Regions from separate parts of the Micromonospora humida genome, predicted to be linked through region 1. Evidence: riboswitches for the same ligand, from Rfam matches in the RefSeq annotation. Region 1 holds a riboswitch; each other region holds the start of a gene.
What was found. Region 1 has a riboswitch for cyclic di-AMP ahead of JQX11_RS19535 (coiled-coil domain-containing protein). Riboswitches for the same ligand answer to the same signal wherever they lie in the genome.
Positions count from the first base shown of each region.

Region 1 (3,222 bases):
GGCGTTCGGGCTGCTCGCCGTGCTCATGGTGGTCGAGGCGGTGGCCGCCTTCGGCACCGGCTCGCTGGCCCTGCTCTCCGACGCGGGGCACATGTTCACCGACGTGCTCGGCATCGGGATGGCGCTGGCCGCGATCACCGCCACCCGGCGGGCCGCCCGGGACCCGCAGCGCACCTTCGGCCTCTACCGGCTGGAGGTGCTCGCCGCCCTGGCCAACGCCGTCCTGCTCAGCGGGGTCGCGGTCTACGTGCTGATCGAGGCGGTCCGCCGGTTCGGCGAGCCACCCGAGGTGCTGGCCGGCCCGATGCTGGTGGTGGCGGTGCTCGGCCTGCTCGCCAACATCGTCGCGTTCGGCCTGCTGCGGGAGGGCGCCAAGGAGAGCATCAACCTGCGCGGGGCGTACCTGGAGGTGCTCGGCGACCTGCTCGGTTCGGTCGGGGTGATCGTGGCGGCGCTGCTGATCGCCGGCACCGGCTGGTGGTGGGCCGACCCACTGGTCGCCGTGGCGATCGGCGTGTTCATCCTGCCCCGCACCTGGCGGCTCGGCCGGGCGGCGGTGCGCATCCTGGTCCAGGCCGCCCCGGAGCACCTGCCGGTGACCGCCGTGCACGACCGGCTGACCGCCGTGCCCGGTGTCGCCGAGGTGCACGACCTGCACGTCTGGACGCTCACCTCCGGCATGGACGTCGCCTCGGCCCACCTCACCCTGGCCGGTGACGCCGAGGTCGGCGCGGTGCTGGCGGCCGCCCGGGGCGCCCTGCGGGAGGACTTCCACATCGAGCACGCCACCCTCCAGGTCGAGCCCGGGGCGAGCCCCGGCGCATGCGGCCCCGCCCACTGGTGACCCCGCCCCGGGCCGGACGGTCAGCCCCGCCGGGTACTCCCGCACAGAGATCGCGGAAATTTGCGTCGTTTGAACCTTTTGAGGGTATTCACTCTCGTACCCTCAGTCACGAGGTAGGCAGGCGTCACTCGCGTACCGGTAGGCTCGGCCCCGGTCTCCGCCAGGCAGAGGCCGCCGCCTAATCGCCCGCCCGGGCGAACCGGGGAACCACGTTCCTGGGGTGCATCCGCGTCAGCGGTAGGGATCTTCCGTCCCGAACCCGTCAGCTAACCCGGTCGGCGGCTGACGGAAGGACATCCGCATGCACGTACGCACCACCACGCGGCTGCTGGCCGCAGTCGTCACGGCGTTGGCCCTGGGCGTGTCGGCCGCACCGTTCACCCCGGCCGCCGCCGCGCCTGCCACCCGGCTCGCCGCCCCCGGCGACGACGACGAGGGCGGCACCCCGGCGCTGCGCGACCAGCTCGACGCCGCCAGCAAGGGCTGGCTGGAGGCCAAGGCCGCCCTGGAGCGCTCCACCAAGCGCCAGCAGGAACTCGACGGACAGCTCAAGACCATCGAGGGGCAGCTGGTCACGCAGACCGCCAAGGTCGGCGAGATCGCCGGCGCGGCCTACCGCACCGGCCGGCTCGGGCCGATGTCCGCCCTGCTCAACAGCAACACCCCGAGCGGTTTCCTGGACCGCGCGGCGGCGCTGGAGACGGTCGCCACCCGGGAGGACCAGGAACTGCGCACGATGATCGAGACCCGGGACCAGGCCACCCGGACCCGGGCGGCGGTCACCCGGGAGATCACCGAACAGCGCAAGCAGGTCGCCACCATGGGCAAGCGCAAGGAGCAGGCCGAGCGGGCGCTGGCGGTGGCCGCCGCCGACAAGCCGGCCCCCACCTCCCGCGACTCCGGCAGCTCGGACGGCACGTCCACCAGCAACGCCAAGGGCGCACCCCGCAACTCCGACGGCTCCTGGCCGTCCGAGTCGTGCAGCGTCAACGACCCGACGCCGGCCAACGGCTGTATCACCCCGCGTACGCTCAACGCCCTGAACCAGGCCAAGGCGGCCGGTTTCACCAGGTACGTCTCCTGCTACCGGCCCAGCGGCTCCGGCGAGCACCCCAAGGGCCGGGCGTGCGACTTCGCCGCCCAGAAGGGCGGCTTCGGCGGGGTGGCCAGTGGCGGCGACCGGACGTACGGCAACAACCTCGCCGCGTACTTCATCCGCAACGCCGACCGGCTCGGTGTGCTCTACGTGATCTGGTTCAAGCGGATCTGGCTGCCGAGCAGCGGGTGGAAGGCGTACAGCGGGGGCAACGGGGACCCGTCCAGCGACCACACCAACCACGTGCACCTGTCGATGATCTGATCCCGGCGCGGTGGCCCGTCCGCTCAGGGCGGGCCACCGCGGCGCGACCGTCCGGGCGGGTGTCGGCGGTCGTCAGCCGGCGGGGGGTGGGTCGCCGGCCCGGCTGTCCAGGACCGCGCCGAGGCGGCTGGCCAACCCCAGGTGGGCGGCGCGGGCCTGCCGGAAGGCGTAGCCGAACAGCGGGGCCGGCGCGGCGAGGGTGATCTCCACGTCGATCCGCAGCAGGTCACCCTCCATCCGCAGCCGGGTGTGGTTGCGTACGGTGGTGCCGGGCTGCTGGCGGGCCACTGTCACGATCTCGTCGTCGCCGGCCAGCAGCACGTCGGCCTGGTAGGTGACGGGGAACCGCAGCGGCCCCAGCTCCAGCCGGTCGGTGATCGCGTAGCTGGCCAGGGCACCCGGCCGGGCGGGCAGCCGGCGCACCCGGACGATCAGGGGATGCAGCTCCTCCTGCCGGGACAGGTCGCTCAGCAGCGCCATCGCGTCCGCCGGTGAGCAGCGCGCCTGCACCGTGTAGCTGAAGCTCTCCCGCCGGACCACCGGGCCTCCTGACCGTCGTCGGTCGCACGATCGTGCCGTACCGGAGACGGACTGGCAACGTCCCTGGTCAGTGGCGTCGACGCCGACCGGTGGCCCGGTCAGGCGCCGGGCAGGACCTCCGGGGTGGCGGCACCGGCGAAGTACGGCTCCGGGGCACCGAAGAGCCCGAGCAGGCCGGTGACCCAGAGCTGTCGGTGCACGAACCGGCTCGGCTCGGTGACGATCAGTTTGACGCCGCTGACCTCGGCGGTCTGGAAGCCGGCGACCATGGCGCTGATCCCGACGGAGTCGATGAAGGTGACGAGTCGCATGTTCAGCTCGATCCGCGCGGGCCGACCCTTGGCCAGCACCTCGGCGATCGCCTCACGTACCTCGTAGGCGGTGTCGACGTCGATCTCACCACGGGGGGCGATCTCGATGACACCGGCCGGCAGGACCGACTTCACGATCGACAGGCTCACGCGAGCACCTCCACTCG
Region 1 is NZ_JAFEUC010000009.1:194,344-197,565, reverse strand. Features, by position in the region: gene JQX11_RS19540 (cation diffusion facilitator family transporter) at 1-844, shown strand, start outside; cyclic di-AMP (ydaO/yuaA leader) riboswitch at 1,010-1,141, shown strand; gene JQX11_RS19535 (coiled-coil domain-containing protein) at 1,146-2,204, shown strand; gene JQX11_RS19530 (SRPBCC family protein) at 2,277-2,744, opposite strand; gene JQX11_RS19525 (STAS domain-containing protein) at 2,843-3,205, opposite strand.

Region 2 (3,222 bases), on a different contig from region 1:
GTCGACGCCGGTGGCAACCATGCCCCCTCACCGTCACGCCCAGGGCCAGCCGCCCGCCCGGCCGGCAGCCCTCCGGCGGGTCGCCCGCCGCCTGCTCACCCTGGTCGCGGCGGTCGCCGTCGGTGCCGGGATGCTCGCGGTGCCGGCCCACGCCGCGCCGTCGCCCGAGGAGATCGAGGCGGCTCTCGACAAGCAGTGGGAGCAGCTCGAACCCACCATCGAGGACTACAACAAGGTCCGGGCCCAGCTCAAGGTCAACCGCAAGAAGTCGGCCGACCTCCAGAAGAAGATCGAGCCGCTGGCCCTGCAGAGCGAACTCGCCCTGGGCCGGGTCGGTGACCTCGCCTCCCGCTACTACAAGTCCGGCCCCTCGCAGGAGCTGAGCGCGCTGCTCACCACCACCAAGCCGGGCACCCTCGCCACGCAGCTGACCATCCTGGACCGGCTCGCCGCCGAGCAGCGCCGGGAGGTCGAGGCCGTGCTCGTGGTCCGCCGCAAGTACGACGCCGAGAAGCAGAAGCTCGACACCCTGATCGCCGCCGAGGTGAAGCAGGAGAAGGAGCTCGCGGCCAAGAAGACCCAGATCAACACCGAGATCAAGCGGTTGCAGGCGGCGATGCCGAAGACCACGGTGAAGGTGAACGGCTGCCCCACGATCAACGGCGTGGTCAGCTCCGCCGCCCGGACCGCGATCGCGACCGCCTGCGCGCAGGTCGGTGACCCGTACGTCTGGGGCGCCACCGGGCCGAACTCGTTCGACTGCTCCGGGCTCACCCAGTTCGCGTACAAGGCGGCAGGCATCTCGCTGACCCACTTCACCGGTGCGCAGTGGAACGAGGGCAAGGCCATCCCGCGCTCCGAGGCCCGCCCCGGAGACCTGGTGTTCTTCTTCAGCGACCTGCACCACGTCGGGCTCTACCTGGGCAACGACATGATGGTGCACGCGCCCCGGACCGGTAAGCCGGTCCAGGTGACCAGCATCAACTACATGCCGGTGGCCGGCTTCCGCCGCCCCTGACCAGCACATACGTCAACCCCCGGCCCGATGGGCCGGGGGTTGCGTGTTTTCCGGTCACGGAGTGTGCCGGCCCGGCGGGTTGCGGATCGATAACGAGCGTCTCTACTCTGGTCAATCGTCGGTCGGCACCAGGTCCGCCCCGCCCGGGGTGGCGTCGACCGGCACCGCCGAGTCGCCTCCGGGCGAGCCGGGGACCCAGGTACGCCGGGGTGAATCCGCGACCACCGCGGTAGGGCGCTCCCTTCCCGCCCGAACCCGTCAGCTAACCCGGTAGGCGGTCGAGGAAGAAGGAGCCCGGAGCCCGGTGGCACACCATGCCCCGCGGCCACCGTCGCACCGGACGACCCAGGTCGCCCGGAACACGACGGTGCCGCGCCCACGCTGGTCCCGCTTCACCACCACCCTCGCCACCCTGGCCGCCGCCGCGGTCGTACTGACAGGTGGCCCCACGGCAGCGCACGCCGACCCCTCGGTCGCCGAGATCGAGCGACAGATCGACCAGGACTGGAACAAGCTCGAACCGCTCATCGAACAGCACAACGCCACCCGCATCGACCTCGCCGCCAAGCGCCGGCAGGCCGACGCGCTCGGCAAGCGGATCGCCCCCCTGCAACGCCGCGTCGACCAGGCGATGAACCAGGTCAGCGGCCTCGCCGTGCAGGCGTACAAGGGCGAGAACGTGTCCACCGTCAACGCCCTGCTGGGCAGCCGCAGCCCGAGCCAGGTGGTCGAACAGTTGGGGCTGCTGGACCGGTTCGCCAGCCGCCAGCAGCGCGAGGTGCGGGAGGTCGCCCAGCTCCGCGACGAACTCGCCGCGACCAAGGCACCGCTGGACGAGATGGTCGCCCAGCTCACCCGTACCGAAGCACAGCTCGCGGCCCGCAAGAAGCAGATCAACACCGAGATCGACCGGTTGCAGAAGCTGCGGCTGACGGTCTACGGCAACGGCGGCGGCGGCAAGCTGCGCCCGGCCCCCTGCCCCGCCGGCTACCCCGGTGGCCCGGCCGGTACGGCGGTCAAGTTCGCCTGCGCCCAGATCGGCAAGCTGTACGTGTGGGGCGCGGCCGGCCCGAACAACTACGACTGTTCCGGGCTGACCATGGCCGCCTGGGCGAAGGCCGGGGTGTCGTTGCCGCACAACGCCCGGCAGCAGCGCCAGGTCACCGACCGGGTGAGCCGGGCCGACCTGCGCCCCGGCGACCTGGTCTTCTACTACTCCGACCTGCACCACGTCGGGATGTACGTCGGGGACGGCTGGGTCGTGCACGCCTCCCAGGCGGGCAAACCGATCACGATGAAGCGGGTCGACGACGGGCCGGTCAACAGCTACGGCCGACCCGGCTGAGCCACCGTGTCCGGGCCCCGGACCCGGGGCCCGGACACGGCACGCCGCGTCAGCCGATGGGCCAGGTGCGCCAGTTCTGCCAGGAGCGGCTGGGCGTCGGCCCACGCTGGCCCTGGTAGCGCGATCCGTACACCGCGGAGCCGTACGGGTGCTCGGCCGGCGAGGAGAGCCGGAAGATGCAGAGCTGGCCGATCTTCATGCCCGGCCAGAGGGTGATCGGCAGGTTGGCCACGTTCGACAGCTCCAGCGTGACGTGGCCGGAGAAACCCGGGTCGATGAAACCGGCGGTCGAGTGGGTGAGCAGCCCCAGTCGGCCGAGGCTCGACTTGCCCTCCAGCCGGCCGGCGAGCTGGTCGCCGAGCGAGATGACCTCGAGCGTGGAGGCGAGCACGAACTCGCCCGGGTGCAGCACGAACGGTTCGCCCGCCGGCACCTCCACCATCGACGTCAGGTCGTCCTGCTGCATCGCCGGGTCGATGTGGGTGTAGAGGTGGTTGTTGAACACCCGGAACAGCTTGTCGAGGCGCACGTCGATGCTGGAGGGCTGCACCAGACTCGGTTCGAACGGCTCCAGCGCCAGCGCGCCCGCCTTGATCTCGGAGACGAGGTCCCGGTCGGAGAGCAGCATCGGGACACCATATCCAGCGCCCCGGCCGGACCCGCCCACCGGGCCGCCCCACCGGCCGGCGTCGTCGCTGGCTCCGAGGCGTACGTCGGGCCGTTCGACCTGCGTGTCGGACTGATTTTAGAACGTCTGTTCGATAGGATGACCGCATGGCATCCTGGTCCGCATTCGCCGCCGACGAGCCCCGCCTCGCCGACGGGATCCGCCTTCTCCTCCAGCAGTACGGGTCGGGTT
Region 2 is NZ_JAFEUC010000006.1:372,933-376,154, forward strand. Features, by position in the region: gene JQX11_RS15125 (C40 family peptidase) at 20-1,018, shown strand; cyclic di-AMP (ydaO/yuaA leader) riboswitch at 1,174-1,310, shown strand; gene JQX11_RS33435 (C40 family peptidase) at 1,323-2,363, shown strand; gene dcd (dCTP deaminase) at 2,413-2,991, opposite strand; gene JQX11_RS15140 (pyridoxamine 5'-phosphate oxidase family protein) at 3,138-3,222, shown strand, end outside.
Region 2: it holds a riboswitch for cyclic di-AMP, as region 1 does, so the genes downstream of both, JQX11_RS33435 (C40 family peptidase) here and JQX11_RS19535 (coiled-coil domain-containing protein) in region 1, are expected to answer to the same signal.

Region 3 (3,222 bases), on a different contig from region 1:
GGCTGACACGTATCCCGTCCCGGATCGTTGGGAGAACTCGCACATATGGGCGCCGACCACACCCGTCCCGCTCCGTCCACCCCGCCGCGGGTGCGACGGCTCCTCGTCATGACGGTGGTGCCGCTCATCGTGGTCACGGTGATCGCCACGCTGGTGCTCTGGCCCGGTGCGACCCCGAAGATCGACCAGGGTGAGCAGGTGCCCCGCCACCACGGCACGGTGACCCGGGTGGTGACCGAACCGTGCCCGCCCGCGCCGCAGACCCCCGACGGCCCCCCCGGGGTGGCCGACGGGCCGTGCGGGACGGTGACGGTCGCCGTCGAGCAGGGGCCGGACGCGGGCCGTGAGGTGCAGACGCCGGTGCCGTCCGGGCCGGGAGCGCCGACGGTGGCGGTCGGCGACGAGGTGGTGCTCGTCGCGTTGGCCGACCCGAGCGATCCGTCGGCGAGCAGCTACCACATCGCCGAGCACCAGCGGGGCATGCCGCTGCTCTGGCTGGTCGCCCTGTTCGCGGCGGCGATCGTGGCGTTCGGCCGGCTGCGCGGACTGGCCGCCCTGGCCGGCCTCGGGGCCAGCTTCGCCATCCTGTTGACCTTCGTGGTGCCGGGCATCTCCGCCGGGGGCGCGCCGCTGCCGATCGCGGTCACCGGCGCCGCGTTGATCATGTTCGTGGTGCTGTACCTGACCCACGGGATCACCGCGCAGACCTCGGTGGCGGTGCTGGGCACGTTGGGCAGCCTGGTGCTGACCGGCGTGCTGGGCACGCTGGCCACCGCCGCCACCCACCTGACCGGGTACGGCAGCGAGGAGGCCACCACGCTGTCGATGTACCAGCGTGACGTGGACCTGCACGGCCTGCTGCTGGCCGGGATCATCATCGGGTCGCTCGGCGTGCTCGACGACGTCACGGTCACCCAGGCGGCCACCGTCACCGAGCTGGCGCACGCCAACCCGGGGCTGTCCCGGTTGCAGCTCTACCGGGCGGCGACCCGGGTCGGCCGGGCGCACATCGCGTCCACGGTCAACACGATCGTGCTGGCGTACGCGGGCGCGTCACTGCCGTTGCTGCTCCTGCTCACCGCCGACAGCCGCCCGGTGAGCCAGATCCTCACCAGCGAGTTCCTGGCCCAGGAGATCGTCCGCAGCGCGGTGGCGACCCTCGGCCTGGTGGCGGCGGTGCCGCTGACCACCGGGTTGGCCGCGCTGGTCGTGACCGCCGGGCGGGGACCGGCCGACACCGGTACGGCCGGGCCGCCGCCCACCCCACGTCCCGCCCCCGACCGTGCCGAGGCGCTGGAGGCGTTGAGCGCGCCCCGGCACGGCGAACCGTCCACCCCGGCCCCCGCACGGTGGCCAGACCCGGAAGGGAGCACGGACACCGCATGGTGACACTGCGCTGCGTGACCGGAGGCGAGGTCGCGCCTGTCGGTCGCGTCACTGATTACCCCTCGCTATCGGGAAAATACTCATTTGGTCGGGTTGCGGGCGTAGATCCCCGGTACGACTCTCGGGTAACCTCGCTGCCGGTCACCGCCGAAGGCGCCCACCGGCGCCAGCGGTGCCACCGCCCAATCGCCGTACGGCGAGCCGGGGAACCGAGCACCTGGGGTGAATCCGCGCCAGCGGTAGGGGCCACTTCCGTCCCGAACCCGTCAGCTAACCCGGTCGGCGGTCGACGGAAGGGAAAACTGTGACGGCACCCCTACGCCGCTGGTTGACGCCGGCAGTGGCCGTACTCGCCGCCCTGGCGATCGTCGCCGGACCGGCCGCCGCCCCCGCGACGGCCGCGCCCAACGCGCCCACCCCCTCGGGGCACGAGGAGGACGACGAGCCGAAGCTGCTCACCGACGTCATCGAGGCCACCAACCGGGAGTACTCGGCGGCGAAGACCCGGCTGGAGAAGTCCAAGAAGCGCCAGCTCGAATACGCCATCGAGGTGGAGAAGGCGGAGCAGGAGCTGGCGGCGCTGGCCCCGCAGGTCACCGAGATCGCCGCCCAGTCGTACCGGACGGGTCGGGTCGGCGCGGTCGCCGCGCTGCTGGAGAGCGACGCGCCGGACGCCTTCGTCCGCCGGGCCGCCGCCCTGGACGAGCTGAACATGGTCAACGCCGGCAAGCTGGCCGAGGTCAACAAGGTCAAGACCCGGGCCGAGCAGGCCAAGCTCGCCGTCGACGCCGAGGTCCGGGAGCAGCAGAAGCAGGCCAACCTGATGGCCAAGAAGAAGACCGAGGCCGACAAGGCACTGGCCCTGGTCGGCGGCCGGGGCTTCACCGGCGGCCTGGTCGACGCGACGTCCCCGGTGGCCCGCGTCGCCCCCGGCCAGACCGCCAACGGCGACTGGCGCGGGGAGTCGTGCAGCGAGAACGACCCGACCACGTCCGGCTGTATCACCCCGCGCACGCTGCACATGTACAAGGAGGTCAAGCGGGCCGGGTTCAACCGGTTCGTCGGCTGCTACCGCCCCGGCGGGCCGTGGGAGCACCCCAAGGGCAGGGCGTGCGACTGGTCGTTGCAGAACAGCGGGTTCAGCCCGTGGCACAACAACGACACCCGGATGTACGGCAACAACCTCGCCGCGTTCCTGATCCGCAACTCGGACCGTCTGGGCATCTACTACGTGATCTGGAACCGGCAGATCTGGTTCCCGGCCAACGGCTGGAGTTCGTACTCGGGGCCGTCCAACCACACCGACCACGTCCACGTGTCACTGCTGTAGCGACCGTGATCGACACCGTGGCGGCGATGGTGCGGTGTCCGGGCTCCCGGATACCGCACCATCGGCCCCGAAGGGTTGATCGAGGTGCATGACGAAGGCCGCCCGGCTGAGCCGGGCGGCCTTCGTCATGACCGGGTGCGGGTCAGGAGGCGACGGGTGCCGGCGCGGCACCGGCCGACACGGCCGGTGCGGGCACCGCGGCGGCGGGCTCGGGGGCCGGGGCGGGCCCGGGGGGCACAGCTGCGGGCTCGGACGCCGCGGCGGTGGGCTCCGACAGCTCGGGGGCGGGGGCGACCTGGTGGACCTCGCCGGCGGCGAGTCGGTAGGACATGCCGACCACCGCGCACCGGCCGGCGGCCACCTCGGCGGCGATCACCGGCGAGTTGCCGAGCAGCACCTCGACGGTCTGCGCGATGTGGATGTCGACGATCCCGTCGATGTCGTGCACCCCCTGCTGGGCCGCGCGGCGCAAGCTCGGCCCGACGGCGGCGACCACCGAGTAGAGG
Region 3 is NZ_JAFEUC010000007.1:320,185-323,406, reverse strand. Features, by position in the region: gene JQX11_RS16890 (YibE/F family protein) at 46-1,389, shown strand; cyclic di-AMP (ydaO/yuaA leader) riboswitch at 1,556-1,687, shown strand; gene JQX11_RS16885 (coiled-coil domain-containing protein) at 1,691-2,716, shown strand; gene JQX11_RS16880 (carbonic anhydrase) at 2,859-3,222, opposite strand, start outside.
Region 3: it holds a riboswitch for cyclic di-AMP, as region 1 does, so the genes downstream of both, JQX11_RS16885 (coiled-coil domain-containing protein) here and JQX11_RS19535 (coiled-coil domain-containing protein) in region 1, are expected to answer to the same signal.

Region 4 (3,222 bases), on a different contig from region 1:
GGGGCAGCACTCACAAGTGCAGCTCCCAGACGCTCGGTGACCTCAAGAAGAAGCAGACCAATGCCATCATCTGGAACACCAGGACGCTGAGCCTCGCCAGCGGCGACGTCTCCAAGTACTGGAGCGCCGGCTGGTTGAAGCCGGGCACCGCCTACGGCGGCGGCGCCGGGTGCACGCTCTACAAACCGCCGAACAGCGACCCGGACACCACCGACTACTACAAGTGGAAGCGGACCAGCGCCATCGCGGCCCGCTTCACCATCAAGGCAACCGGCACCAGCGTGTTCGCCGCAACCATGCACCTACCGCAGGAGAACCGGCAGAATGCCTGCGCCGGGGACGGGATCACCGGCATCGCCGGCAGCGGCATCAACATCGGGGCGGACGCCACCAGTCTGCTGAACGCCTCGACGATCCGGATCGTCGGCATCGACGCCAACCGGACCGGCATCGCGGCGAGCACGCTGAACGGTTTCGGCATGACCGGCTACGGTTCGGCCGCCACCAGCGGTTCCAGCAAGATCGACTATCTCTTCGTCAAGGGTGCCGTGCGGTCCTCCCCGATCGGCCACACCGTGACCGGCACGAAGTCCAACCACCTGGCCCTGTACGGCTTCATCGACTACTGATCCCGTGACACGCGACGGGCGTCGACCCACATGGATCGACGCCCGTCCCGTGCGGGTTACGGATCAGGCCGAGTAGCCCCGGGTGGCGATCCAGTTCGCCAGGGTGGTCACGCTGACCCAGTAGGCCGGCAGGGACGGGTCGGCCGAGTCGGCAATCCGTACGGTACGGCCGTCGTCCCGGTAGCCCACAGCGGCGACGTAGTGGCCCCCGGGGAAGGAGTGCCAGCCGCCGTCGAGGTCGGTGGCGTCCCCGGCCACGTTCGCGACCACGGCCCGCTGGTCGGTGACCGCCGCGACCACGTCGGCCCGGAGCCGCTCGACCTGCGCGTCGCTCGGGGTGCCGGCGAACATCCGGGTCCGGTACGGGTCGCCCTTGACCACGGCGTTGAGCACCCGGGTGGTGTCCTCGGCCGAGTTGGTGCCCATCTCGGTGGTGCCCAGCTGGGCGGCGAGGTCGTCCTGGCCACGCTCGATGCCGGCCGCGCTGAGCGCGTTGCGCACCGCCGCCGGGCCGCAGTAGTAGTAGGTGGTCTGGGCCTGGTAGTCGTAGCGCAGGACCTTCGACGACGGGGGCTTCGGGGCCGCCTTGCGGGTCAGGTCCGGGTCGGCGGTGGCGCGGACCTTGGCCCGGGTGACGCGCGGCGACGGGGTGGGGCTCGCCGAGGGGGTGGCCGACGGGCTGGTCGGGGCGGGGGTGGCCACCCGGGCCTGGGCGCGGCTGGCGACGTCGTCGAGGCGGGGGGCGGTCTCGGCCACGGCGGTGGCGCGCTGCTGGTCGGTCGGGGCGTCGTCGATCCCGGCGGCCAGGGCGGTGCCACCGGCGGCCAGGACGAGGACCGCCGCCGAGCCGACGACCATCCGGTACGGGCGCTGGGCGCCCAGTCGGCGGAGCTGACGCTTCATGTGGTGCTTCACGGGGTGTTCCTCCACGGGGCGAGGCGGCCAGGCACGCCGGACCGGCACGTGGCGGGTACGCCACGCGCGGATCGGGTGTTCAGCCGCTCGTTCGGCAGGGACCGCCCGACGGGAGCCGGACGGATCGGCGGGTCGCCCGACGGGGTCGGGCGGCGGGGTGGACGGCCGGGTCAGCGCCTCAGGCGCGACGGTCCGGCGGTACCCCGGCACCGAGGTGGAGGGACAACCGAGGGGGTGGGGTCATGCTGCACGAGGATGGAACTCCTTCCGCTGCCGCCGACCGGGTTAGCTGACGGATTCGGGCGGGAAGATCGCCCTACCCCGGGCCGTGGCCCGGAGATTCACCCCAGGTGGTGCATGTGGGTCCCCGGTTCGTGACTCGCACGATTGAGCGGGTCGGTGCGGCGTCGCCTCCTGCGATCGGAAACCGCACCGGACCGCAGCGACACTACTGGCCGCCCTTCCCTCCCGCCAAGCCCCGTGAGCTGCGTAAACATCGTCGAGTCGACGATTTTCCGGGGCAGCCGGGCAGCAAAGGCCAGCCCCGGGGACGAAGCCTCGTCGGAGCCCGGCCGGGCGACAACCGGACGACCCGTCCGCAACCTCCGGTGATCATCAGAGTCGATGTGACCGCCTGTGACCGCCTGTCCGGTTCCCCCGTGCCGTGACGCCCCCCACACCGGCCCAAAATAACAATTCGGCCCCCGAGCTCCGGCCTCCCGGCCAGCGGCGTCCCTGGGCAGGGCGGGCCGGGCCGGGCCGGGCCGGGGCAGGGCGATCCGAGTCTCGTCCGAGGCGGCGGTCCCGGGGTGGTCAGCCGACCCGGGCCGGGTGCCAGCGGGTGGCACGCGTCGGGCGGGTCGCCGCCGACGTCGCGGTGCGGGGCAGCGGGACCCGGCCCGGCCGCACCCGCTGCGTCGCCGCGTACGCCTCGACGGCCAGGGAACGGGCGGCCTCGGCGGCCAACTCGGCGTCCCGCCACGCGACGCGTTCCCGCCAGGCCGCCGCCCGGTACGCCGCACGCCGGTCCTCCCGGACCGCCCGGGCGAGCATCACCTCGTGCTCGACGGGGTGCCGGCGCGGGTCCCAGCCGTCGCGGTGCGCGAAGACGTCCCGCAGCCGCTCCACCGACAACTCGCCCCGCCAGTGCGCCGCCACCGCCTCCTGGTGCAGCCACCGCTCCCGACCCGCGTACTCGGCAGGTGTCCGGGGGGTACGCGGGCTGGGCAGCGCCCCCGCGCCGACGAACCGGCGGGCGGTCGTCTCGGCCTCGTCGTACGCCTGCCACGCCCGGTCCAGGGTGTCCTGGGCGGCCAGCCAGGCGGCCCGGTGCCGGCGGGCGGTCTGCGCGGCCCCGGCGGCGGCGACGGCCACCTCCTCGGCGTAGCGGCGCAGGTCGGCGACCGGGGGCGGGTCGTCCGGCGGCGGCACGACGGGGGTCAGCTCGGTCGCCTGGTCCCGCTCGGGGCGGGCGACCAGGACCGCGAGGCCGGTCAGCGCGAGGACGAGCAGCAGGGACCAGATCGCGGTGGCGGTCGGCACCCCGATCAGGAACTGGGAGAGCACGGTGTTCACGGGTCGACACCTCGCGGGCGGATGTGGCGGATCGGGGCCGTACCGGGGCGGGACCGTTGCGGGCAACGTCCGGCCGGTACGGGGACGAGATCGTGGCTGTGGT
Region 4 is NZ_JAFEUC010000017.1:119,220-122,441, forward strand. Features, by position in the region: gene JQX11_RS28310 (hypothetical protein) at 1-629, shown strand, start outside; gene JQX11_RS28315 (C39 family peptidase) at 693-1,544, opposite strand; cyclic di-AMP (ydaO/yuaA leader) riboswitch at 1,804-1,948, opposite strand; gene JQX11_RS28320 (hypothetical protein) at 2,358-3,119, opposite strand.
Region 4: it holds a riboswitch for cyclic di-AMP, as region 1 does, so the genes downstream of both, JQX11_RS28315 (C39 family peptidase) here and JQX11_RS19535 (coiled-coil domain-containing protein) in region 1, are expected to answer to the same signal.